DNA from 3 places in the Brevibacillus halotolerans genome. Region 3 is predicted to be linked to each of the others. Evidence: riboswitches for the same ligand, from Rfam matches in the RefSeq annotation. Region 3 holds a riboswitch; each other region holds the start of a gene.
What was found. A riboswitch is a leader RNA that binds a small molecule or an ion and turns the genes downstream of it on or off. The one in region 3 is predicted to bind thiamine pyrophosphate.

Region 1 (5,620 bases), on a different contig from region 3:
TAATCAGTATCATCATCAGCGCCGGTTTGGTAGATATGCTTCAGGACAAATGGTTGTTCAAAGCGTAAAACAGCTTGAGGCTGATCTAACTCACCGCTCACTACCTGTACAGGTAAACGTAAGAACACCATGCCTTTATCATCGAGCTTGCGATCCAAAAAGCCACTTCTATATTCCCAATTGGACAAAGTAAAGCCTTCTTTCCCCAACGTCTCCATAAGATCACCGTATGTCGCTTGTTTCCCTTCAATTTGACTTCCTATTTGTTTCATCGAAGCTACCCCTTTCCTTTCTTCTTATCCGTATAGCCTTCTCCAAATTACTTTGATTTAATTAGCATCCATCATTTACCACCAGTAACTTTTAAAGGAATTCAATGCTCTGTGTCGAAAGGGAAGGACAAGAAGAAATCTATCAATTTACAACATGTACTTACTCGGAAAGGAATTTTATTTTTGTGAAACGAATCTTGCTAACACTATCGCTACTTTCAATTACACTCGGAGGAAGCCAGCTAGAAGCAGCCACTGGCTCAAATGTATCGGCAGCTCCAAAGGTAACGGCTACACAAAAGGTAGTTAGCTATTATGCCGAAAATTATCCAGGTGATTTAGCCGCCTATACCTCCCTGCATCATTACCAGGATAGAATCTCTGACGTCGCCTTCTTTAACTACAATGCTACCAAGGAAGGCTATTTGGTAGGAGACCTGCCTAAAACAGCGTTACAGTTAACGAAAGATACAAAAAAGGGCAGCTTTTTAGTCATTACGAATCATGGGAAAAAATTATTTGATAAGGAAATCGTTCATTCGATCCTGGCCAACAAGGACTATAAAGCGCGTTTTATCCAACAAGTCCTTACCACCGTACAGCAAAATCAATTGTCAGGTGCTAATCTTGATTTTGAAAATGTTCCGGCCGAAGATCGTCAGGCCTATTCCTCGTTCGTTGGAAGCTTAGCAGACCAGCTTCATGCGATTAAAAAGCAATTAATCGTCTCTGTCCCTGCCAAAACAAACGATGACCCTGCTATCTTCTGGGTATATGGCTTTGATTTAAAAGCACTGGGTGCCAAGGCCGACTATCTTCAACTAATGACGTATGATGAGCATGGAACTTGGTCAGAGGAAGGTCCAGTTGCCTCCTACAATTGGGTGGAGGATGTTATACGCTATAGCGTCTCTCAAGTACCAGCCTATAAGCTATTAATGGGTATTCCAAGCTATGGCTACGAGTGGAGTACCGAGAAAAAAAGGGCAATCAGCTTTCGTAATATACCTGCCATCATTAAGGAAAATCAAGCCGTTCCAGCATGGCATGATACATATAAATCGCCCTATCTGCACTATATGAAAAACGGCGTTTGGCATACCCTTTGGTATGAGAATGAATATAGTATCGCCGCTAAACGTAGCTTGGCTCTAAAGTACAAGCTGGCTGGCTTTGCCGTTTGGCGCCTCGGATATGAGAACGACACTTTTTGGACGGCACTTCTTCCTAAGTCATAAATGAAACTGGTTTTTCCATTCCAAAAGCCGTCAGCATTTCAAGTTGCTGACGGCTTTTGAGCTATTCTATACGAATGCCAAGCTGACTTTCGACACTTCCTTACTAGGTACATGCTTCATCTTATCCAGCTTCCATGTCCCTAGCTCCTTAAGCAGGAAATAGACGATCTGCCGCCCATCTGGTCGCTTATACAAGATGTAGCCGTCCCGTTTACCAAGAAAGGTCATAGGCAATAGATAAACTTGCTTTTGAATCGCTTCTTTTTGGGAAAGCAATTCCTGATTCAGCAAGAGTAAGGCATGATCAGGATCATCGCGATATTGGTGAGCAATTTGGTAATATCCGATTTGCTGATAGCCAGCCAATTTTATTTGAAAGTAATCCTCAAATTCCTTTTGTACCTGTTGCTCCTCCACCTTGCGCTTTTCCTCCCACTCGTCGCCTTGATGAGAATATCCAGTCAATTGTACCCCGTTTGGGTGTACTGCAAGCTTAATCGTTTCAATTGCAAAAGGCGGTGAATGATTTCCCTCATAGGTTTTCACCTGAAAAACAGCTTCAAAGGAATGAGGCTGATTGGTTAGACGAGAGACACCTACCACCTTGGCTGAGGATAGATCATAGGCTCGTGGATAACCATAGTAGTGAGTGATTGCTTTGATTACATGGGGATTCATCGTCAAAATAAGAGCTCCTTGTATCGGATCAGAAGGTACAGGAGATGGTAGTTGAGCCCATGCGATCTCTGAAGAGGTAGATACAGTAAACAGAAGCACAGTAAAAGCAACTATCGCCATATGCTGCCATCTATTTGCCCATTGCTTCATCTGCGATCATCTCCTTTTTCTGTTAACCTTCCTCAAACTCCCATGCTTTATGAAAAGGGTGAGCGCCTTCTCCTCATTTTTCCTCGGACGAAACAAGACTGAACCTATTAGGCAAGAAAGGATTCATATGCTCTGTTTCATCTGAACTGACATATTCGGCGATCAGCTTCGCCGTAATCGGCGCTAACAGGATTCCATTCCGGTAGTGTCCGCAGGCTAGCGTTAGCCCACTCCAGTTTGGCACTGGCCCTAAAATAGGATGTCCATCAGCCGTAGCAGGCCGTAATCCTGCCCAAGCCTGTAAAAATGGAGCTTCGGAAATCGCTGGTACAATTGACATTGCCCCCGTTAATACTTTCGAAACACCATAAACAGTGGAAGAGCGGTCAAAGCCGGCTAAATCTTCTGTAGCTCCAACAATAATTCGTCTATCCTGCTTAGGCACTAGATAGCCGTTTTTTCCAAAGACTACATGGGAAAGAGGCAAATGATTCGAATCAACCGCCGCGATTTGTCCCCTTACTGGATAGACAGGTACATTCACTCCCACCTGACGTAAGATATCAGCAGTCCACGCCCCGGCTGCTACAATCACGTGATTAGCTTCCAGCTCCCCTTTCTCTGTTACAACGCCAGTCATTTTCCTTCCAGCATGCTTTAATCTGATTACAGCAGTATTTTGTAATAAACGAACATGTCGGTTTTTGGCCTGTATCACTAGGGCTTCTACTAACAGACGGTTATTGATATCAGCCTCGTGTGGAGAATAGATGGCTTGGCGTACCATTTTCGATAAATGTGGCTCTTGTTTTTGCACTTCTTTTCCAGACAACAATCGGATATCATAACCTTCAGACTTTTGCCACTGGTAGCGCTCCTGCAACCATTCCTCCTCCATGTCGGTCATGGCTACTGTCAGAATACCTGCTGTAGATAGCTGGCAATCAATGCCGGTAGCCTCCTTCAGTTCAAGCACCCAATTCTTATATAGCTGCAATGAACGTATTCCCATGTCAAGAAGCGGCCCCGGCTTCGTAAATTCCTTTAAAGGAGCAAGCATTCCCGCCGCTGCAACGGATGCCTCCCCTCCAAACACTCCCTTTTCGATGAGAGTAACCGTCATGCCTACGTGAGCAAGTTCCGTGGCAATCGCCAAACCAATAATTCCTCCGCCAATCACAATGATGTCTGAACAGCTTTTCATTGTTCTTCACCCTTTCTCGTATCTACTGAGTGGGGAATCGATTGGCTCTCTACACAAAGAAATGAAAAAACCCACTTCTCCGCGCAGGAAAAGTGGGAAAATCACCAACACCAAATCTAACCACTTCCCTTCGCCAGCATGACCTGGATCAGGTAAAAAGGGTCAACAGACACGCTCTGTCCTCTCAGCCCTGCAAGTTAGGACTCCCCCAGTAGATCAATGTGAAATTATTAATCTTCGTCCTTGTAATCATAGCTTTCGGGAATTGGCTCGAATTTTTCCGCCTCTTCAAAAGCCTTCAGTCTCTCTAGCTCCTCCATATGATAAGTAAACTGCTCCTTATTAATAAAGTAGTCCTCACCATTATGGACGGCACGGATACGTCTCTCCGCTATCTTTTCTCGTATAAACCATTCAGGCATATCCAGATAAGCAGCTGTTTCCTTTACAGTTAAATACATGGTTTACTGTCCTTTTAAGCGGGCCTCCAGCTCAGCCTTCTGCTTTTCAAAACCTGGCTTACCAAGAAGTGCGAACATGTTCGCTTTATAAGCCTCTACGCCAGGCTGATCAAATGGGTTCACACCTAGCAGATAACCGCTGATGCCGCATGCTTTTTCAAAGAAATAAAGAAGCTCACCAATATGATACGCTGATAGCTCAGGCAATTCAACTACAAGGTTAGGAACGCCGCCGTCCATGTGCGCTAACATCGTGCCTTCCATTGCCTTTTTGTTAACAAAATCCATGCCTTTTCCACTAAGGAAGTTCAAGCCATCTAAATTAGCGGCATCCTGCATGATTTCAACGTCAGTCGCTGGTTGTGCAACGGAAAGCACCGTTTCAAACAAATTGCGCGAGCCGTCTTGAATAAATTGCCCCATAGAATGAAGGTCAGCAGAGAAATCAGCAGCAGCCGGGAAGATTCCGCGACCATCCTTCCCTTCAGACTCTCCAAACAACTGCTTCCACCATTCATTGAAATAATGGAATTGAGGTTCGTAGCTTACTAGCATCTCAATTTGCTTCCCTTTGCGTAATAAGCAATTGCGGATAGCAGCATATTGATAGCATTCATTTTCTCCAAGAGCTGGATTCATATAGCGCTGACGAGCCGCCTGTGCCCCACTCATCAAGGCATCGATATCTGCACCTGATACAGCGATAGGCAACAATCCTACTGCTGTTAACACAGAGAAGCGTCCACCAACATTATCTGGAATAACGAAGCTCTCATAACCTTCTTCGTTCGCTACTTGCTTCAAAGCCCCGCGCGCTTTATCTGTTGTTGCGTAAATACGTTTACGCGCTTCTTCCTTGCCATACTTTTTCTCCATGAACTCACGGAAAATACGGAAAGCGATAGCTGGCTCTGTAGTGGTTCCGGATTTAGAAATAATGTTGACCGAAACCTCCTTGCCTTCAATAACCTGCATAAGGTGAGTCAAATAGACAGGGCTAATATTATTACCCACGAAATAAATCTCAGGTGCTTTGCGCTGTTCTTTTGTTAAAGAGTTATAGAATGTATGCCCTAGTACATCAATTACTGCCTTAGCTCCAAGATAGGAGCCTCCGATACCAATAACGAGCAATACATCAGAATCAGCCTTGATTTTTTCTGCCGCCGCTTTAATACGTGCGTATTCTTCTTTATCGTATGTATCCGGTAGGTCTACCCAGCCTAGATAATCGCTACCTGCACCTGTACCCTCATGTAATTTTTGATGCGCTAGCCCTACAGCAGCTTCTAAATGCTTCATTTCGTGTTCGGAAACGAATGGCAATGCTTTGTCATAACTAAAACGGATCGCTTTTGTCACGATAATACCCCCTGAATCGTAAGTTGCACAACTAATAATAAACTGATGCTTATTATTGTACGCGATATCTTCTCTATTCTATCACGCAGAATTTAACGGAATCACGTCAATTTCAAAATCAGTCTCTTCTAAATATTATTATAATAATGTTATTCCTTACGTTTTACTGATTTAACATAAATTTTTGTAACCATTTAGCAGTTTATGCGTAAATCCATTGTAAACAAATTTTTTAAGGAGGCTATTATGAAGAAA
Region 2 (5,620 bases), on a different contig from region 3:
TTATCCCAATCGTCATTACGATCTGGCTGGCATCTTATGTGGAAAAATTCGTAGATAACCTAATTCATAAATCAATGAAGCTGATTTTAGTACCCATGCTTACCTTGCTTATTGTAGTACCACTCATGCTTATTGCCATTGGACCAATTGGAACGATTATTGGAAATGGACTTGCATCAGGCATTATCGCGTTGTTTGATCATGCAGGATTGTTTGCGGGAGTGCTGCTTGGCGGAACAATGTCTCTTATTATCATTACCGGCATGCACTATGCGCTGATACCAATTATGATTGGTTCCGTAGCTCAGCTTGGCTACGATTACATTCTTCCGATTATGTTCGTCGCTAACCTAGCTCAAGCAGGCGCAGCCTTTGGCGTATTCTTAAAATCACGGAACAAGGAATTTAAATCAATTGCCATGTCTACAAGTATCACAGCAACCATGGGTATTACGGAGCCAGCGATGTATGGGGTCAATATGAGATTGAAGAAACCGTTCATCGCGGCGTTAATCGGTGGAGCAGTCAGTGGAGCCTTTATCAGCTTATTTAAAACAAAAGCTTATATTGTAGGCGGAAATGCAGGATTGCCTGGGTTGCCGATCCTCGTTGGGGAGACGTTCTGGTATGCGATTATTGGTCTTATCATTGCTTTTATTGTTGGAGCAGTCATGACATATATTCTAGGCTTTATTGATATACCAGCCAATGAAGATCAGGAAGAGTCGAAAGAAACAGCAGAATTCATCGGATTAGAAAAAGAAGGAACAACAGATAATACGCTTGTTCAAAATGAACAGATTTGCAGCCCAATAGCTGGTGCTGTTCATCCTCTACAAGCGGTCAGTGACCCCACCTTTTCTAGAGAGATTATGGGAAAAGGATTAGCGATTGAACCCGCAGAGGGACGTGTTGTTTCGCCAGTGAATGGAACTGTCGTCTCCATTTTTAATACGAAGCATGCTATAGGGTTAATCAGTGATGCTGGAGCAGAGGTATTGATTCATATTGGAATAGATACCGTTAAATTGGGGGGCAAACACTTTACCGCCCATGTAGAGACAGGTCAGCAGGTCAAGGTAGGGGAACTGCTCATTGAATTCGATCTACAGGAGATTAGACAGGCAGGCTTTGAAACGATAACACCTGTGATCATCACGAATACAGACCAATATCCAGAGATCGAACCTTCGAGTCTAGCTGAAGTAAAAGAAAAAGAGCTTTTGCTTACCCTGCGAGTCTAAGGAATCTGAATTGTTGATCCATCACCTTGTTTATATCGAAATTTTGCATAGATGCAATTCTACTTATAAGGAGGAAATAAGTTATGACGAAAATCGTGAAGAAATTTCCAGAAGGCTTTCTATGGGGAGGAGCGGTCGCAGCTAATCAGCTAGAGGGCGCTTATCAAGAGGGTGGCAAAGGTCTTTCAACAGCAGATGTGTCACCAAGAGGCATTATGTATCCGCATGATGAATCAATGGAAGGCTACTACCCTTATCATGAAGCGATTGATTTTTATCATCGCTATAAAGAAGATATTGCCTTGTTTGCAGAAATGGGCTTTACATGCTTCCGCACCTCGATAGCTTGGACAAGAATTTTTCCGAATGGTGACGAGCTTGAGCCAAACGAAGAAGGTTTGAAATTCTATGATCAATTGTTTGATGAAATTAAAAAATACGGTATTGAGCCGGTAGTAACGATCTCACATTATGAGATGCCGCTTTATCTGGTGAAGCAGTATGGAGGGTGGAGAAATCGGAAGTTAGTTGAATTCTATGAGCGTTTTGCCAAAACACTCTTTAAACGCTACAAGGATAAAGTGAAATACTGGATGACGTTCAATGAGATTAACGTTGTGCTACATGCGCCATTTACGGGTGGTGGACTTGTATTAACAGAAGGTGAGAACGAGAAGAACGCGATGTATCAAGCGGCTCATCATCAGTTCGTGGCAAGCGCTTTGGCTGTAAAAGCATGCCATGAGATCATTCCTGATGCTCAGATTGGTTGCATGCTGGCTTATTTGCCAACCTACCCACTAACAAGTCATCCAGAAGATGTATGGAAAGCATTTACTACGGATCGGGAGACCTTATTCTTTACCGATATTCAAGTGAGAGGCTACTATCCATCCTATACGAAGCGCTATTTTGCTGAAAATGATATTCAAATCGTCATAGAGGAAGGCGACGAAGAGCTATTGAGCACGTATAAAGTAGACTATCTAGGCTTTAGCTACTATGTAAGTAGAACGGCAACAGTAACCCCTGAAAAAGCTGGAGAGACAAATGGCAATCTCATCATGGGTGGAGTAAAAAACCCGTATTTGAAAGCAACAGATTGGGGATGGGAAATCGACCCGAAAGGTTTGCGTATTGCCCTTAATATTTTGTACGATCGTTATCAGGTGCCACTGTTTATTGTGGAAAATGGATTAGGGGCAGTTGATGTTGTAGAAGACGGGGATGTCATTGTAGATGATTACCGCATTGCATACTTAAAGGACCACATTGCGGAAATGAAAGAAGCGATTGCAGATGGTGTTGACCTGATTGGTTACACAACATGGGGACCAATTGATTTAGTTAGTGCCTCCACTGCAGAGATGAAGAAGCGTTACGGATTCATTTATGTAGATAAGGATAATGAAGGAAAAGGAACTCTGCGAAGATTGAAAAAGAAAAGCTTCTACTGGTATAAAAATGTCATTGCTAGTAATGGAGAAGTATTAGATTAAAATGCTAGAGGCGCTAGGTTTTTTATAACCTTTGCGCCTTTTCTTATTTTGATAGAAAAGTCATAAATAAAAATAAAATATAAAGAGTGGTCTGGAAGTTTTCAAGCATGATATAGTACGCTCTTTACATCCTCTATGAATGGGCTGGATTAATCGGACAATCACGCTCTTTTCTACAAACAAAGCAGTGGATTTTCTTTGCGCCACTAACCGCTTTTATGCTTGCGGTTCTAGGTTTTACTCTAATTGTAAATGCCATGAAGAAGCGATATGAAGAGGCTTATAATCGAACACCTTATGTCTAAAGAATGAAAAAATCCCCCCTTCTCTTCAAGGATTTGAAGAAAAGGGAGACAGTTCACCTGAGCGGTCAAATTTTTAATTCGCCAAGCCTTACCAATTCTACTACGGCTTGTGACCGCCCTTTCACGCCCAATTTCTGCATGACGTTACTAATGTGATTTCTGACTGTTTTTTCGCTAATGAAGAGCTGTCCTGCTATCTCTTTTGTGGTCTTGTCTTGGACCAGGAGTTCAAACACTTCTCTTTCGCGATTAGTTAATAACGGTTTACTTTGGTCGCTACTCTTCAAAACGTGCCACCCCTCCTTGTGGGCTCTACAGGAACAAGGTTGAGGGATACAGTCACCTTATCCTATGTCAGGGGGAGTGTGTTGGTGCCGAAGTAGCAGGCTTTTTAGGCTTTTGCCTTACATACTATTCATAGGATAAGTGGGGGGTACCTCGGCCCACTCAATTTCTGCTTTTTCCCTATATCTTGTAAAAGATCTAGCCTGTTTCAACTGATTTTTCGCTTTTGTTAGATGCAAAGTCATAGAACGTACCATTGAAAAAACAATTATAATGAAGCAAATGACGCTTCAAAGAAGTACTTTGCAAAATAGTAGTAATATGTTATGGTATTATTTGAATTTGTAACATTGAAAATGAAATAAGCATGTACTAAACGGGGGCCGGGCAAATGCGGCTGAGATTGTAACAGAATGCGTTACTGACCGTAGAACCTGAACTGGGTAATGCCAGCGGAGGGAGAGGTAGCTGACTTCAAGTGCGAAAGCTGTAGCTCTATCGTCGAGATAGGGTTGTATCGCCGAGTTGAGAACCATCCGTCTAGGGTGGTTTTTTTTTGTGTGTAAAACATGAAAAACGCTCTTTATATTCAACTGGCTGATACAATTTGCTCTAATTTGTATTTATAGTCTATATAAACTTGAGTTGGACCCTTTCTATTTCTGCTGCTTACATACATACTGCATCAGAATGAGGAGGAATTGAAATGTCACGAACACGACTGGTTATCATGATGGAAATAGCTATCATGGCAGCAATAGCTGTTATTTTAAGTAAGGTAAAGCTGTTTGCCATGCCTCAAGGGGGAAGCGTATCGCTGGTAATGGTACCGATAGCTCTCTTGGCGTTTCGCCGTGGTTGGGTAGCAGGCGTAATCACAGGCGGGCTAGTAGGCATGGTTAAATTCTTTTTTGGTGGCGAGATGGTCCATCCGATTCAAATGGTGTTAGATTATCCTCTATCCTATGCCGTGCTAGGCTTTGGTGCGTTCCTGTACGCTAGTAAGACACAAAGCAAAGCAACAAAAATTGCCTCCATCTGGGGAGGATTGCTAGTGGGAATTGCGTTATGCTTGGCTATTCGCACGACTTCAGGAGCTGTTTGGTTTGGGAGCTATGCCCCGGAAGGAACACCTGCAACACTTTATTCCTTCAGCTATAATGCAACTTATCTGATACCTGAGTATGTGATTACGGCTTTGGTCGTTACATTACTAGCAAATGGGGCACCTCAATTGTTTCAGCAGAATGCGGGCGCTTATCGACGTACATAATAAAGTAGTTTATAAAAAAGCGAAGAGAAGGGAGCTACTTCCTCTCTTGGCTTTTTTTAATATTAGTGAAAATAAAAGCGGTTTGTTACAAAAAAATATTCGTAAGAACGTGAAAAGGCACGGTTTTTTATTATGGAAAAAGTTACATAATTGTGAAATTAAGAAAAAACTATCGAAATTTTGCTCTTTCATTCCCAGTTGCTTACTAGAAGTAAAAACATTACGTTATACTGAGGATTGAAGGCTAGGAGGGATCGTGGATGAAAGAGGAGTTCTGGAAGGCGATAGTAGAATGCGATCCAAATTATGATCAACTATTCTTTTATGGCCTTAGCACGACGGGTATTTTTTGCAAGCCGTCATGCAAATCAAGGACACCCAAAAGAGAGCATGTGAAGATTTATTATGCGGCGTCCGATGCCATTGCTGCAGGTTTTCGTCCTTGCAAGCGTTGTAGACCATCTGAACCAACCTGGAAATCAGCGGAAGAAGATGCGGCGACCCGTTTGCTAGAGATGATTCACGATTGCTATAACCAACCCGTAACTCTGCGTGAAATGGCGTCACGTCTCTATGTGAGTCCTTTTTATTTGCAGCGTTGTTTTTCTCGTTGTATGAAGATAACGCCAGGGAAATATTTAACGCGCATCCGAATAGATGAAGCGAAGAAGCAACTACTAGAAACAGATCGAAATGTTTCCATGATTGCAAGCAGAGTAGGTTTTCGTAATAGTGCCTATTTTGCCGCTGTTTTTCAGAAAGAAACAGGTTGTACACCTACTCAATACCGCTTACAGCAGAAGAAACAGGGAAAAACAGGGACGACACGCTAAGTGCATCTGCTGTATAACGGGAGAACATACATATAAAAAAAGAATGGAAGAACAGAGTTGAAAGCGTTTCTGTATGCTTGCAGAAACGCCTTTTTGTACGAGGAAAAGACAGATAAAAAGCACCTCCTGTCATGTTGCGAGATTCGCAAACTAAGAGGTGCTTTTTGTCGTGTCTACATTT
Region 3 (5,620 bases):
CACGTTGTGGCATGTCCGCACGGAGCTACAAGGGAATTTACCATCTCATCTATGTACAAGCCTGTTTCATCTTCAAAAATATACCCTTTGTGTAATAGCTCTGTCTTTATTAGGTCCCATTCCTCTTGCAAGTCTTCTGTTAGATACCCAGCATAAGGCTCTGCTATACCTAGTACTTGATCAGCACCAGTTAGGCATGCTAAAAAGTATAGCTGTTTATCCGTGATTGAAATAGTTTCAATCGGATTTTTCATACTAGCCTCCTTACAATGCTATTGATTTTATCGCGTAAGCCAAGCGAACCACTCTCTTTTGTGTCCCGCCTTATCGTATGGGATAAACGAGTCTGTCTGATTCCAGCTAACATCCATTAACGCTATATCATCACTAAGCGGACTGTCACCCGCTTGAAGAATCATGGACTGTAGCTCGTTGTCTGTCGGGAGCGGATAGCATTTATCTAATGTGGCTAAGCCATCTGTATAGGCTATCATTCGTGTAAAGCGATGTTGTCCAGCTAAACTGGATTGAAATAAATGAGGCTTTCCTCCCACAGGTCCATGTAACGTTGACCAGCGCTCTTGTGTAGTAAATGTTCCTTGTAAGCATTCCGTTATTTCAAGCTCTTGGTTAAATAATCGTAACCGTAAATCCCCCTGCCAAGCGAACAGGATTCTTCCATTAGGAAAGGAATGCGAGGGTAGATCAATGCGCCCGCAAATGTACATGGCTTCACTTCCATGTGTCCGCTTCGATTCTAATACATCACGTAGCAAGCCTGTAATTCTTGAAGGTATCGGATGATTATCTATGATTCTACTCGTTACAGCGGTTAACGATTGTAGATGTATATCCAACTGTTGTAGAAGGAACTCCTCTCGCTCCTCTTTCTCAAAGAGATCGGAAGCAAGCCAATCTAGTAGCCCGTCTCCTAGCATTTTGGCCGCAAGCTCCCCACAGTAAGAGAGCGATACGCCATCACACAATGCAAATAAAAAAGACTGCTCGTTTCTGGCAAACGTAAGATAATCCTGCCCCTTCTCCTGAGCATGTTGCGTTTCCAAAGCCCGGGCGTACGCATATCTCCAGACAAAATGGTCCTCTTCTCTTGTTACAGACTGCTCTGTGTGTTGATGTATGTTTTTATAACGATAGGCTAATTTCACATTGCATCACCTGTCTTTAACGGACGGGGGTTGCTGCCGACATTTGAAACCCTAAAGACACCAATTCTGGACTGGTAGCCGGAAACATAAGCAAGGCACCCTTTTTTAATTGATACATGGACTCACTCATCATCTCACGATAGCTCTCCGGTAAGACAGAGGACATGGAACGCAGCCTATTGGCATGTTCATCTCTTAAAATTGTATCTGGCATGATTCCGTCCCAGCGCTTCACATCGACAAGCTCTTGATCATGCAGCTCTTCGGAAATAAAAATGTTTTCTACAAGCACATGTCCATCAGGAACAGCCATTTGCATAATTCGTTTGACAATGGGCTCCGGATCTTCACCAGTCGCAGCACCATCTGTCATATGACAGATCAAAGGGGCCGGAGAATCTTGTAGAAACGGGAGCTCTTCTAGCAATAATTTTTCAACTTGTTTAAATGCTTTAGCCATATCTGTCAATCTACGCGGACTTATTTCAGGTAGCTTCCCCAAACGGGCTACCTCATCTATTCCTCGAATTCCATCCAATAAATCATATACTTCATCGCTGTATGCTAACATTGCGATGCGATAGCGTGGGGACATCCGAGTTCCCTTTGTCGAACGAAAAATCATCTGTCGAATGGCAGCAGATAATGCTTCCATCACTACATCAATCCTACGTTTATCTCCCATAGGCAGACACATGGAACCACTCACATCAATCAGGTAAATGATAAGAGCAGGGGTTCGATGTGTCGCTGGTAACTCATAGGTCATAATCGACTCTCCTTATGCTCCTGTTGCAGAGAACCACGGTAGAAGCGCTTGACTTTAAGCCACCGTGATCTTATTTGGAATATGAAGGGTTTTATGTGTTCCCTTCTTTCAACGCTTCCCAAAGGAGATTCCCCCCCTTTTTGATCATTACTTATACTACTTTCCAAGCGGCTCTGATTGCTACTACAGGACGATAAGCATTCGCTCAGCTAAAAGGCCTGCGTAACCTTACTGGTGTAATAAAGATCAAAAACTCGCCTTCCTCCCTAGCAGAACAATCGCTTTAGGACCTCGGAATTTTTTCACTTACTTTAACCAATCCAGATACAGAAGGCTGAACCTGATCATCTTCATTTGTACCCTCGCTATATCCATCATGTATAGAAGTATCAAGAAATTGTATATTTTCACGGACAAATTGAAAACGTGCCATTGGCAGCTCTTCCGTGCTGCCCAATGTAGCTAAATGACGTTGCATATCCTGCTGTGGAAAAAAGCGTGAAGAGCTTGTTAATCCCAGTACAGCTCCCTGCTCTCTCAATTGATGTCGAACCTGCTCTATTGTCATCGTTAACCGCTCTGCACTTTCTCTATCAACTTGTTGAAAGCGTTCCGCAGATTCGACGAGACGCTTAGCTAAATCGTTGGAGTGTGCTTGCAGTTGCTCCATGAGGGCACGGACAGCACGCCAATTATCCTCTAGCTGTGTGTGTTGCCCAATTTCCCAGCTTAGACTTTCCATTGCATGATGCAAACGTCCTTCTATTTCATTCCACTCCTGTGCAGCTCGTTTGTATTCGTGACCCAATTCTTGCAACAGATGCGGATGTACTAGTATTCGCGACATCTCTTATCCCCTCTGATTTACTCATACTCGTTCTAACAGGTAATACGAAATTTCATTACTCTTGACCTTGGAAATGAATCATGATGCTCACTTAAACAAGATTTCTGGAACAAATTCAGGGATTTTCCCTATCTTTTTAGATTTACAGAACCAGGAACTTCATACTAGAGTAATTGGTCCTGTTTTTTTCGTTACGTATAGGTATATAGATACAAAAAAAGTCTTTTTCACTGAAAAAGACTCCCTATCATTTGATGAGAATTACAGAGTAAAGGCAGCTAGCAGTCCAAATATAAATAAGGGTATATTATAATGAAGAAATGTAGGTACGCATGTATCCCAGATATGATGATGTTGCCCATCTGCATTCAATCCTGAGGTAGGCCCTAGCGTGCTATCGGAAGCTGGAGATCCTGCATCCCCCAAAGCTCCGGCTGTACCAATTAACGCCGCTGTCGCAAGTACAGAGAAGCCCAGTCCAGCACAAAGCGGTACAAAGATAGCAGTAATGATTGGGACCGTACCAAATGAAGAACCTATTCCTATGGTGATCACTAAACCGATTAATAGCATAATCACACTAGCTAAAAAACGATTTTGACCGAAATATTCCACTCCAGAAGCTACTAGCTGCTGAACAGCTCCTGTCTCTTTCAACACAGTAGCATAACCAGAGGCAAGGAGGATAACAAAGGCGATAAATCCCATCATAGCAACACCGCGCTGCACCACCTCGTCCCCCAAATTCCACGGCACCACTCGGAAAATAAATAAACAAACAATTCCTGTAAGCGAACCAATAATGAGTGATTTCGTCAATAATTGCACGGTTAATGCTAAGAGAATGGCTACGAGGGTGAATGCATGTCGTTTGGTAAAACGTAATTCTTTCTTCTCGTTATCCTGGTCAGTATCTGTAGCGATAATTTGGTATGTTCTGGGTTTACGATAGCTAATGAATAGTGCCACCAATAACCCTACGATCATACCAATCCCTGGAATAAGCATTGCTTTTGGAAAATCGGTTACTGCAATTGACATCCCAGCCTTCCCCATTTCAGATACAACAATCTGATGATAGATCAGCCCAAAGCCCGCTGGAAGCATAATATAGGGTGCTTGCAAGCCAAATGTTAACGCACAAGCAACAGCACGACGATCAATTTGCATTTTAGTAAACAAGCTCACCAAGGGTGGGATTAGAATAGGTATAAAGGCAATATGCACAGGTACTGCATTTTGCGACAAACAAGCTGCTGTAGCAATGGACATCAGTAAAATACCACGTTTTCCACGCAATACCACCAATAATTTTTTTACTAATAAGGCTGTAATATCAGACTTAGCGATCATCACAGCAAACATCCCAAGTAAAATATAACTGAGCGCTGTTTCTAACTGTCCGCTCATCCCCTGCACCATCATCTGGATGGTGTCAGTTATGGAACCACCGGCAACCAGCCCTGCGGTGATGGAAGCGGCGATCAAGCCAAAAATGACATTTAATCGCAACAGCGACAGTATAACAATTACGATCACCGAAAGTATAACTCCATTAAATAATAGCATATCGTTCACCTACGCTTTAGTATATTAGCTAACTAAAGTTATAACATAGTAAAGTGTTTGTGACAAGCGCTTTTATAGCTCGAAATACAGCGCATCTCCTTCTCAAAATCATTGCAGGTACCTGAGTAAAACGCCGAATTTTTTCACAATGATCAAAACGAACAGGATCAATCATTGAATTGTATTCTTTATAGACAAACGTTCCATTTGAGTATATGATGACAGTAATGATAACAACTGCAAAACGCTTCGGGGAGCTGGAATTGGCCGGCTGAGAGTGTATTCCTTATAATACTGACCCATAACCTGATCTGGATAATGCCAGCGTAGGGAAGTAAGCTTCTGATATCTTCTTACATGAACGCTTCCAAGACAGGTTGCGTTTTTTTGTTGTCTACCAAACAACATGGAGGTTTCGGGATTTATGAGAACTAGTAAACGCTTACCTGCTACTTTACTTTCTGGATTGCTCGTGCTCGCTCTATCAGCTTGCGGACAATCTGCTACACCGGATACACCAAGCGACAAAAAGACACCTGAAGCAGCACCTGCAAAAACCCACAGTAAAGTCGTCCTTGACTGGACACCTAATACCAATCACACCGGATTATATGTCGCTCTTGAAAAAGGCTACTACGCCGAGCAAGGGCTGGATATAGAGATCGTTCAGCCTGGCATGAACGGAGCTGATACCATGGTGGCCACCGGTGAAATTCCATTTGGAGTAAGCTATCAGGAGGGTGTCACGCAAGCACGAACTCAAAATGTCCCTATCGTATCGCTTGCCGCTGTCATTCAGCATAATACTTCTGGTTTTGCTTCACCAGTAAGCAAGAAGATTTTGTCTCCCAAAGATTTTGAAGGAAAAACCTACGGGGGCTATGGGGCTCCAAGTGAAAGAGCGGTTTTACAATCTCTGATGAGCATAGAAAAAGCTGATATCAATAAGCTAAACATGATTAATGTAGGCGAAGCAGATTACTTCACTGCTGTAAAACGCGATATTGACTTCGCTTGGATTTTTTACGCGTGGACGGGCATTGAGGCAGAGTTGCGAAACGAGCCAATTAACATGATATACGTTAATAAATATTCGGATAAACTAGATTATTATACCCCTGTTCTCATTACGAATGAAAAAATGATTCAAGAAAAGCCAGAGATTGTTAAAGCCTTCATGGCAGCAACCTCCAAGGGATATCAATATGCTGGTAAGCATCCGGAAGAAGCGGCTAGCATCCTCCTTAAGCATGTTCCCGATTTGGATGA

Region 1: another riboswitch for thiamine pyrophosphate. It lies ahead of thiO (glycine oxidase ThiO); the one in region 3 lies ahead of O0550_RS06245 (ABC transporter substrate-binding protein).
Region 2: another riboswitch for thiamine pyrophosphate. It lies ahead of thiT (energy-coupled thiamine transporter ThiT); the one in region 3 lies ahead of O0550_RS06245 (ABC transporter substrate-binding protein).

What each region holds. Positions count from the first base shown of each region.
Region 1 is NZ_JAPTNK010000020.1:106-5,725, reverse strand. It holds gene O0550_RS20065 (YugN-like family protein) at 1-272, opposite strand, end outside; gene O0550_RS20060 (glycosyl hydrolase family 18 protein) at 458-1,510, shown strand; gene O0550_RS20055 (DUF3888 domain-containing protein) at 1,577-2,338, opposite strand; gene thiO (glycine oxidase ThiO) at 2,412-3,542, opposite strand; TPP riboswitch at 3,651-3,762, opposite strand; gene O0550_RS20045 (excisionase family DNA-binding protein) at 3,773-4,003, opposite strand; gene O0550_RS20040 (glucose-6-phosphate isomerase) at 4,007-5,365, opposite strand.
Region 2 is NZ_JAPTNK010000001.1:515,096-520,715, forward strand. It holds gene O0550_RS02235 (beta-glucoside-specific PTS transporter subunit IIABC) at 1-1,244, shown strand, start outside; gene bglH (aryl-phospho-beta-d-glucosidase) at 1,328-2,743, shown strand; gene O0550_RS02245 (helix-turn-helix domain-containing protein) at 3,114-3,335, opposite strand; TPP riboswitch at 3,700-3,811, shown strand; gene thiT (energy-coupled thiamine transporter ThiT) at 4,040-4,606, shown strand; gene O0550_RS02255 (bifunctional transcriptional activator/DNA repair enzyme AdaA) at 4,867-5,439, shown strand.
Region 3 is NZ_JAPTNK010000003.1:279,546-285,165, forward strand. It holds gene O0550_RS06220 (hypothetical protein) at 1-254, opposite strand, end outside; gene O0550_RS06225 (hypothetical protein) at 282-1,166, opposite strand; gene O0550_RS06230 (vWA domain-containing protein) at 1,183-1,935, opposite strand; gene O0550_RS06235 (ESX-1 secretion-associated protein) at 2,219-2,782, opposite strand; gene O0550_RS06240 (Na+/H+ antiporter family protein) at 3,044-4,351, opposite strand; TPP riboswitch at 4,593-4,703, shown strand; gene O0550_RS06245 (ABC transporter substrate-binding protein) at 4,776-5,620, shown strand, end outside.